Regions from separate parts of the Cupriavidus oxalaticus genome, predicted to be linked through region 1. Evidence: riboswitches for the same ligand, from Rfam matches in the RefSeq annotation. Region 1 holds a riboswitch; the other holds the start of a gene.
The links. Region 1 has a riboswitch for glycine ahead of gcvT (glycine cleavage system aminomethyltransferase GcvT). Riboswitches for the same ligand answer to the same signal wherever they lie in the genome.

Region 2: it holds a riboswitch for glycine, as region 1 does, so the genes downstream of both, JTE92_RS01980 (D-amino acid dehydrogenase) here and gcvT (glycine cleavage system aminomethyltransferase GcvT) in region 1, are expected to answer to the same signal.

The regions. Positions count from the first base shown of each region.
Region 1 covers NZ_CP069812.1:3,694,369-3,698,576, forward strand. The annotation lists gene JTE92_RS29575 (UvrD-helicase domain-containing protein) at 1-1,379, opposite strand, end outside; gene JTE92_RS29580 (YMGG-like glycine zipper-containing protein) at 1,631-1,858, shown strand; glycine riboswitch at 1,963-2,049, shown strand; glycine riboswitch at 2,071-2,209, shown strand; gene gcvT (glycine cleavage system aminomethyltransferase GcvT) at 2,306-3,433, shown strand; gene gcvH (glycine cleavage system protein GcvH) at 3,533-3,913, shown strand; gene gcvP (aminomethyl-transferring glycine dehydrogenase) at 4,030-4,208, shown strand, end outside.
Region 2 covers NZ_CP069811.1:442,036-446,243, forward strand. The annotation lists gene JTE92_RS01970 (thiolase family protein) at 1-68, shown strand, start outside; gene JTE92_RS01975 (Zn-ribbon domain-containing OB-fold protein) at 93-491, shown strand; gene JTE92_RS01980 (D-amino acid dehydrogenase) at 729-1,994, opposite strand; glycine riboswitch at 2,049-2,186, opposite strand; glycine riboswitch at 2,187-2,288, opposite strand; gene JTE92_RS01985 (TonB-dependent receptor) at 2,541-4,208, shown strand, end outside.

The DNA of each region.
Region 1 (4,208 bases):
TGCAGCTTGCCCTCGATGCCGCCCATCATCGCCGCCTCGAACAACGACACCTTGGCCTGCCCGGCGAACGTGCCCAGCACTTCGAGCGTGGTGTTGCCGACGCCGCGGCGCGGCGTGGTGATCGCGCGGATAAAGGCGGGATCGTCGTCGGGATTGGCGATCAGGCGCAGGTAGGCGCAGATGTCCTTGATCTCGGCCTTGTCGAAGAAGCTCTGGCCGCCCGACAGCACATAGGGAATGCGCTCGCGCCGCAGGATCTGCTCGAACAGCCGCGCCTGGTGGTTGCCGCGGTACAGGATGGCGTAGTCGCGGAACTGCGCGCGGCGCTCGAACTTGTGCGCCGACAGGCGGAACACCACCGACTCGGCCTCGTGCTCCTCGTCGTTCATCGGGTGGATGGCGATGGGATCGCCCATGCCGTGCTCGCTCCACAGCTTCTTGTCGAAGAGCTTGGGATTGTTGGCAATGACCGCGTTGGCCGCTTCCAGGATGCGCACGGTGGAGCGGTAGTTCTGCTCCAGCTTGATCACCTTGAGGTCGGGGAAGTCGGTCTGCAGCCCGCGCAGGTTGTCCAGGGTGGCGCCGCGCCAGCCGTAGATGGCCTGGTCGTCATCACCCACCGCGGTAAAGGCCGGCGCGCGCAGGTGCGAGCCGCCCGCCAGCAGCTTGAGCAGCTGGTACTGGCAGGCGTTGGTGTCCTGGTATTCGTCGACCAGGAAGTAGCGCAGCCGGTTCTGCCACTTGAGCTGCACCGCCTCATTGCGCGCGAACAGCTCCGCGGGCAGGCGGATCAGGTCGTCGAAATCCACCGCCTGGTAGGCGTTCAGCGTGGCGACGTAGTTGCGGTAGACCAGCGCGGCCTGGTGCTCGTCGGCATTCCCGGAAACCGCGGCCTGCGCGATCGCGGCCTCGGGGTCGACCATGCCGTTCTTCCACAGCGAGATCGTGCTCTGCACGCCGCGGATCAGCTTCTTGTCGGTGGTGCCGAGCTGCTCCTGGATCAGGCCGAAGCAGTCGTCCGAGTCCATGATCGAGAACTGCGGCTTGAGGCCCACGTGCTCCGCCTCCATGCGCAGGATCTGCACGCCCAGCGAATGGAAGGTGCAGACCGTCAGCTGCCTGAGCGGGATGCGCTTGCCTTCGCGCGTGGTCTTGCCTTCCATCAGCTTGCCGATGCGCTCCTGCATCTCCTTGGCCGCCTTGTTGGTGAAGGTCACGGCGGCGATATGGCGCGGCTCGAAGCCCTTGTCCTCGATCAGGTGCGCGATCTTCTGCGTGATCACGCGGGTCTTGCCGGAGCCCGCCCCGGCCAGCACCAGGCAGGGGCCGTCCAGGTAGCGGACGGCTTCGGATTGGGCGGAATTCAGGCCATGGCTCATGCGAAGGGCGGTCGGGAGATGGGGCGGCGAGGCGCGCGCCAGGGGCAGGCAGCACACGCGCCCGGCGGCAAAGCTGTCGATGTTAACACGCTGGCCGCGACCGGTCAGTCAGCACCTGCCGCATCGTCGCCCCTCCTTGTGTCACTGGCGTAACACTTCGTAAAGCCCGGAGCCAATGAACCTGCGCCAGGTTCTAACCATCATGTCCAGGCGTGTCTCGGACATGCAATATCCATCACTCGGAGCCAACAATGAAAACCCTGCAGAGATTGACCAAGGTGGCCCTGATCGGCGCGACGGTCGCGGCATTCGCCGGTTGCGCGGACATGACCCCGAAGCAACGCAATACCGCCATCGGCGCGGGTGCGGGTGCCGTGGGCGGCGCCATCCTGACCGAGGGCAGCGCACTGGGTACGCTGGGTGGCGCGGCCGTGGGCGGCGTGATCGGTAACGTCGTGACCGACGACAAGCGTAAATAAGGACGCTGCGATCCACCCCTGGCGGCGGGGCGCAGGAACGGGTACAGCCGCCGGGCGGCCGTCCGGCCTGGTTTGACAAAGGCCGGGGCCTCCCGTACATTGCGCGCATCCGACCGGGAGAGCGCGCACAACTGCGCCGCCGAAGGGGTATCACCCGAAAACTCTCAGGCACCACGGACCGTTCGGATCGGCATGCAACATGCACACGATGCATGCCGAACTCTGGAGAGCGGCACCCGCCATGCGTGGCGAGCGTGCCCACCGAAGGGGCGCGCGAGGCAGATGTTGATCGGATCCGGTCCACCGGATCCGCCTCGTAATCTCTCAGGTATCGAGGACAGAGGGGTCATCCGCCGCAGCGGATCGCTTGGCCATTTGGGCATAGCGATCGTTGCGGCGGATGGCCCTTTTTTGTTTTCGCAACCCGACATTGCCCCCGAGGATTCCATGACGCTCCAGGCCACGCCCCTCAATGCCATCCACCGCGCCCTCGGCGCCCGCATGGTCGACTTCGGCGGCTGGGATATGCCGGTCAACTACGGCTCCCAGATCGAAGAGCACAATGCCGTGCGCACCGACGCCGGCATGTTCGACGTGTCGCACATGTGCGTGGTCGACCTCAGCGGCGCCAATACCCGTACCTTCCTGCGCGGCCTGCTGGCCAACAACGTCGACAAGCTGCAGACGCCGGGCAAGGCACTCTATTCCTGCATGCTCGACGAAAAAGGCGGCGTCATCGACGACCTGATCGTCTACTTCTTTGCCGAGGACCGTTTCCGCCTGGTGGTCAACGCCGGCACCGCGGTCGGCGATATCGACTGGATCCGCGCCCGCAACGAGGCCACCGGGAGCGGCGTGACCATCACGCCGCGCCGTGAAGACGTGGCGCCCGAGGGCGTGCAGCCGCTGGCGATCGTCGCGGTGCAGGGGCCCAACGCCCGCGCCAAGGTGTGGAGCACCTTCCCGTCGACCCAGCCTTCCGACGCGCTCAAGCCCTTCAACGCTGCCGTGGTCCAGGACTCCGCGCTCGGCGAGGTCATGGTCGCGCGCACCGGCTACACCGGCGAAGACGGTTTCGAGCTGGTCGTGCCGGCGGCCAGCGTCGCCGGCCTGTGGGAAAAGCTGAACGCCGCGGGCGTGCGCCCGGCTGGCCTGGGTGCGCGCGACACGCTGCGCCTGGAAGCCGGCATGAACCTGTATGGCCAGGACATGGACATCAACACCTCGCCGCTGGACGCGGGCCTGGCCTGGACCGTCGACCTGCAGAGCGAGCGCGACTTCACCGGCAAGACGGCGCTGGCCGCCAACGGGCAACAGCAGCAGTTCCTCGGCCTGATCCTGCGGGACAAGGGCGGCGTACTGCGTGCCCATCAGAAAGTCATCACGCCTGCCGGTGACGGCGAAATCACCAGCGGCACCTTCAGCCCCTCGCTGTCGCAATCGATCGCGTTCGCGCGCCTGCCGAAAGGCGTGAACGTCGGCGACACCGTGCAGGTGGAGATTCGCGACCGCAAACTCAACGCGACTGTGGTTAAACTGCCGTTTGTGCGTAATGGCAAGGCACTCGTGAGCTAAGGGAAGCACCCGCTCACCCAACGGTCGCCCTCGCCTGCCGGCAGCGTTGCCGGGCAGGCATCACCCAACAAGAAACAGATCTGAATCCGGAGAACCTTCATGAATTTCCCCGCCGACCTCAAATACACCGAGTCGCATGAGTGGGTGCGCGTCGAAACCGACGGCACGCTCACCATCGGCATCACCGACCACGCACAGGACGCGCTGGGCGACATCGTCTTCCTGGAACTGCCCGAGGTGGGCAAGTCGGTCGGTGCCGGCGACGCGCTGGCAGTGGTCGAATCGGTGAAGGCCGCTTCCGACATCTACGCCCCGGTGGCCGGCGAAGTGATTGCCGTCAACGAGGCCGCCACGGCCGCGCCGGAAAGCGTCAATGCCGACGCATTCGACGCGTGGCTGTTCAAGCTCAAGCCGGCCAACAGCGACGACGTCAACGGCCTGATGTCGGCCGACGCGTACAAGGCCAGCGTCGGCGCCTGATATTTCGTCGTTCCCGCCCACGTGCCCTTTGGGTATGCGCGGGAACGACAAGCGAATTTGCAGCGCTGCGGCACGGCTGACCACCTGCCGCGGCGCTCCCCACGAGGTTCTTGCCCATGAACGCCCCGCTTCCCATGACCGCCGCCCAAGGTAACCGGCCCACGCTGGCCGAACTGGAGGCGCGCGACGCCTTCGCCGCCCGCCATATCGGCCCCGATACCCCCGAACAGCAGCACATGCTGAAGGTGCTCGGCTACGACAGCCGGGCCGCGCTGATCGATGCCGTGATCCCCGC
Region 2 (4,208 bases), on a different replicon from region 1:
CGCAAGGCACCGGCGGCTACCTGGGCTCGCGCCACGGCAGCGCCACCCTGATCCTCGAGCGCGAATGATGAACGATCGCCGGAGCAACTGACATGACGACCCCGTACACTCCCATGGCCTACAAGGCCCCGGACGAACAGCCCGACAACATCGAATTCTGGCAGGCCGCGCGCGAAGGCCGGCTGCTGGTCAAGCACTGCCAGTCATGCGGCAAGACGCACTGGTATCCGCGCACGCTGTGCCCGTTCTGCATGGGCGATACGGTCTGGAAGACCGCCAGCGGCCGCGGCACCATCTACTCGTACAGCGTCACGCGCAAGGCCGGTCCGCAGGCGTATTGCATTGCCTATGTGACGCTGGACGAGGGCGTGACCATGATGACCCATATCGTCGATTGCGATCTCGATGCGGTGCGCATCGGGCAGAAGGTGAAGGTCAAGTTCGCGCCCAGCGTGGATGGGGCGCCGGTGCCGGTGTTTGCGCCGGCTTGAAGCTGAGGCCAGGCGACGTGCGCAACGCGCGTCGCTGGTTTGCTCCCCTCTCCCGCATGCGGGAGAGGGGCAGGGGGTGAGGGCAGGCGCTCGCAATCGCGACGCGCTTCACTCCGTTGACGCTCGGCCCTCACCCCCACCCCTCTCCCACTTCGCGGGAGAGGGGAGCGTCCGCAAGGGGCGGTAGTTTGGGTTTGAAATCCCGCTGCCGTCACGGCTGAATCTGCTGTCAGCCGCTCAGGCCTTCCCTAACACCATCCCACCCGGCACGGCCATCTTCTGCGCTTCCAGCGCCTGCGCCACCACCCCGGCCACCATATCCGCCGTCACCGCGGACAACGTCCAGCCCAGGTGCCCGTGCCCGGTGTTGTAGAAGATGCAGCGCGCCCGCCCGCGGCCCACGCGCGGCAGCATATCTGGCAGCATCGGCCGCAGCCCCGCCCACGGCACCACGCTGCGCGTGCTGACGCCCGGAAAGCACTGCTGCACCCATTCCACCAGCGGCCGGATGCGGTCGGCGCGGATGTCGCGGTTGAAGCCGTTGAACTCCGCGGTGCCGGCCACGCGGAAGCGGTCATCGCCCAGGCGGCTGGTGACCAGCTTGGTTTCATCGTCGAGCAGGCTGACGGTCGGCGCCGCTGCCTGGCTCGCGGCGTCGTTCAAATTGACCGTGATCGAATAGCCCTTGACCGGATAGATGTTGACGCGGTCGCCCAGCCCGGCGGCCAGCGCGCGGCTGGCGGTGCCGGCGCAGATCACCGCGCCGTCGAAGGTCGAGGTGGCGCTGTCCGCGCCTTGCTGCACGGTCACGCTGGCGCTGCGGCCATCGGTGGTGACCTTGCGCACGTCCTCGCCGTAGCGGCAGCGCACGCCCATGCGCTCGATGGCGGCGGCCAGTCCGCTGGTGAACTTGTGGATATCGCCGGTCGAATCGCTTTCGGTGAAATAGCCGCCGTAGTAGGTGCCGGCCAGCGTCGGCTCGATTGCGCGCATTTCCGCCGGCGTCACCGCGCGGCGTTCCAGCCCGCCCTGCGCCAGCAGGGCCGAGACGCGGCCCGCGTGCTCGAAGCCCGCCTTGTCGCGGTAGATATGCAGGATGCCTTCAGGCTTGTGGTCGAAGTCGATGCCTTCCTGCGCCGCCCACGCGAACAGGTGCTCGCGCGCCGCGATGGCCAGGCGCGCCGTTTCGATGGTGTTGCGGCGGTAGTGCGGGATCGAGGCGATGAACTCGGCGAACCAGCTCAGCTTGTGCCAGCTCGGCCGCGGGTTGACCAGCAGCGGGGCGTCGCTGCGCAGCATCCACTTCAGGCCCTTGACGATGGTGGACCAGTGCGTCCAGACCTCGGCGTTGGAGGCGGACAGCTGCCCGCCGTTGGCGAACGAGGTTTCCATCGCGGCGTAGCGATGGCGCTCGAACAGGGTGACGGAGAAGCCGCGCCGGGCGAGCGCGTAGGCCGTGGTGACACCGGTGATGCCACCGCCGATGACGGCGATTGTCTTCATGATCTGGCAGTCCAGAAACGTCGGGGTGGGAGCCCGCACGCGACATGCGTGGCGGACGCCCCCTCTGTTCCTGACCTGAGAGATTCACGACAGTCGCCGGTGGTACCGGGGGTACCGGGGGTACCGGAGGCGGGGCCGCTTGCTCCTTCGGTATGCCGGCTGACGATGGCGGCATTCTTCAGAGTGCTGTGACGCGTGATACCGGTCCTTTTGCCTGAGAGTTTCCGGGGCGGTTGCTCCTTCGGCGCTGTCCGCGGCGGCTGCCGCCGGATCAGTCTCTCCCAGCATCACGTTGGCGCGAACGCCAATCCGGGCAAATCTAGAGACAAAGGCCGCATGTGGATATGCGGGTAAACGTGAATGGAGCCAGGCGTGTTCGCATGGATGGGTCGAGTCGCTTCCGTACCGGCGCGGCGCTATGTCGCACTGCGTCAAACCGGCCCGCCCCCTAGAATGTCAGCACTCGCTACGCGGAGGAAGTGCGCCGTAACACGAGCCGGATACGGCGCACCGGCCGGCGAGGCAAAAGAACAGAAAGGTATTCCAGTGAGAAGAAATCGGATCGCGCTGGCCGCCTCGGCCGCGCTGATGGGCCCCGGCATCGCCGGCGCGCAGCCGGATGAACCCGTCAGCGCGCCGCAGCCCTTGCAGGAAGTCGTGGTCTCGGCGAAGACCGAGCGCGGCGAAACGCCGGCCACGCCGCCCAATACGCCATCGCCCGCCTACGGCATCAGCGCCGCGCGCATGGCGGACTTCAACGTGGTCAACACCGAAGACGCGCTCAAGTACGCGCCCAACCTCGCCGTGCGCAAGCGCTTCATCGGCGATATGAACTCGATCATCTCGGTGCGCAGCACCAGCTCGCGCCAGTCGGCGCGCGGGCTGGTCTATGCCGACGGCCTGCTGCTGTCCAACCTGCTGGGCTCCGATTTCTCCTTCCCCCCGCGCTGGTCGCTGGTCAACGCCGCCGAGATCGAGCGCGTCGACGTGCTGTATGGCCCCTATTCGGCGCTGTACCCGGGCAACTCGCTGGGCGCGACCGTGCTGATCAGCACGCGCACGCCGGAGAAGTTCGAAGGCGATGCCAGCGTGCAGCTGTTCACGCAGCGCTTCAACCTGTACGGCACGCACGACAATTTCAACGGCGTGCATGCCAACGCCTACGTGGGCGACCGCGTCGGGCCGTTCTCGTGGCTGGTCAGCGTCGACCGGCAGGACAGCAAGAGCCAGCCGCTGAGCTTTTACACCGCGGCGCGTTCGACAAGGCCCGCCAATGCGACGGATGTCGCTGTATCCGGTGCCTATTTCGATCAGGACCAGACGGGTCGCGATCGGGTGGTAATGGGTGTCAATAGCGAGGGCGTTACGCACACAGTCCAAGATCAATTCAAGGTCAAATTGGGCTATGACATCACGAACACCCTGCAGGCACAGTTCACGGCCGCCTACTGGCAGCAGGACCGTTCCAACAGCACCGGCAGCTACCTGCGCGATGCCAATGGCAACGTGGTGTCGAACGGCCCGGTCAATATCGGCGGCTATCAATACGTGATTCCGGCCAACGCCTTTGCCCCGAGCAACGGCGAAGACGCGCGCTGGCTCTACGGCCTGTCGCTGCGCACGCGCAACGAGACCGGCTGGAACTTCTCCGGCGTGGCATCGCTGTTCGATGTCAGCAAGGACATCAGCCGCACCGCCAGCACCGCGGGCAATGGCCCGGGCACGGTGACCTATGGCGACGGTACCGGCTGGCGCACGCTTGACCTGAAGGCCGACTACCGCCCGCAGCAGCTCAAGGGCGGCCACTGGGTCACCCTCGGCTACCACTACGACAACTACCGGCTCAGCAACACCACCTACAACACCTCAGACTGGCAGGCCGCCACCATCTCCGCGTTCAACAACGCCTTTGCCGGCAAGACCGAGACGCAGGCGCTGTACGCGCAGGACGCGTGGTACTTCGCCGAGGACTGGAAGCTGATCCCGGGCGTGCGCTGGGAACACTGGCGCGCCTATGATGGCAGCCGCAGCCAGCCGGGCGTGGATGTCGCCTACCCGGTGCGCAGCGAGTCCAACTGGTCGCCCAAGCTGGCGCTGGAAAAGGCCATCGGGCAGGACTGGCTGGGCCGGCTCTCGCTGGGCCAGGCCTACCGCTACCCGACCGTCGCCGAGCTGTTCCAGGGCCGCATCACCGGCACCTCGCTGATCAACAAC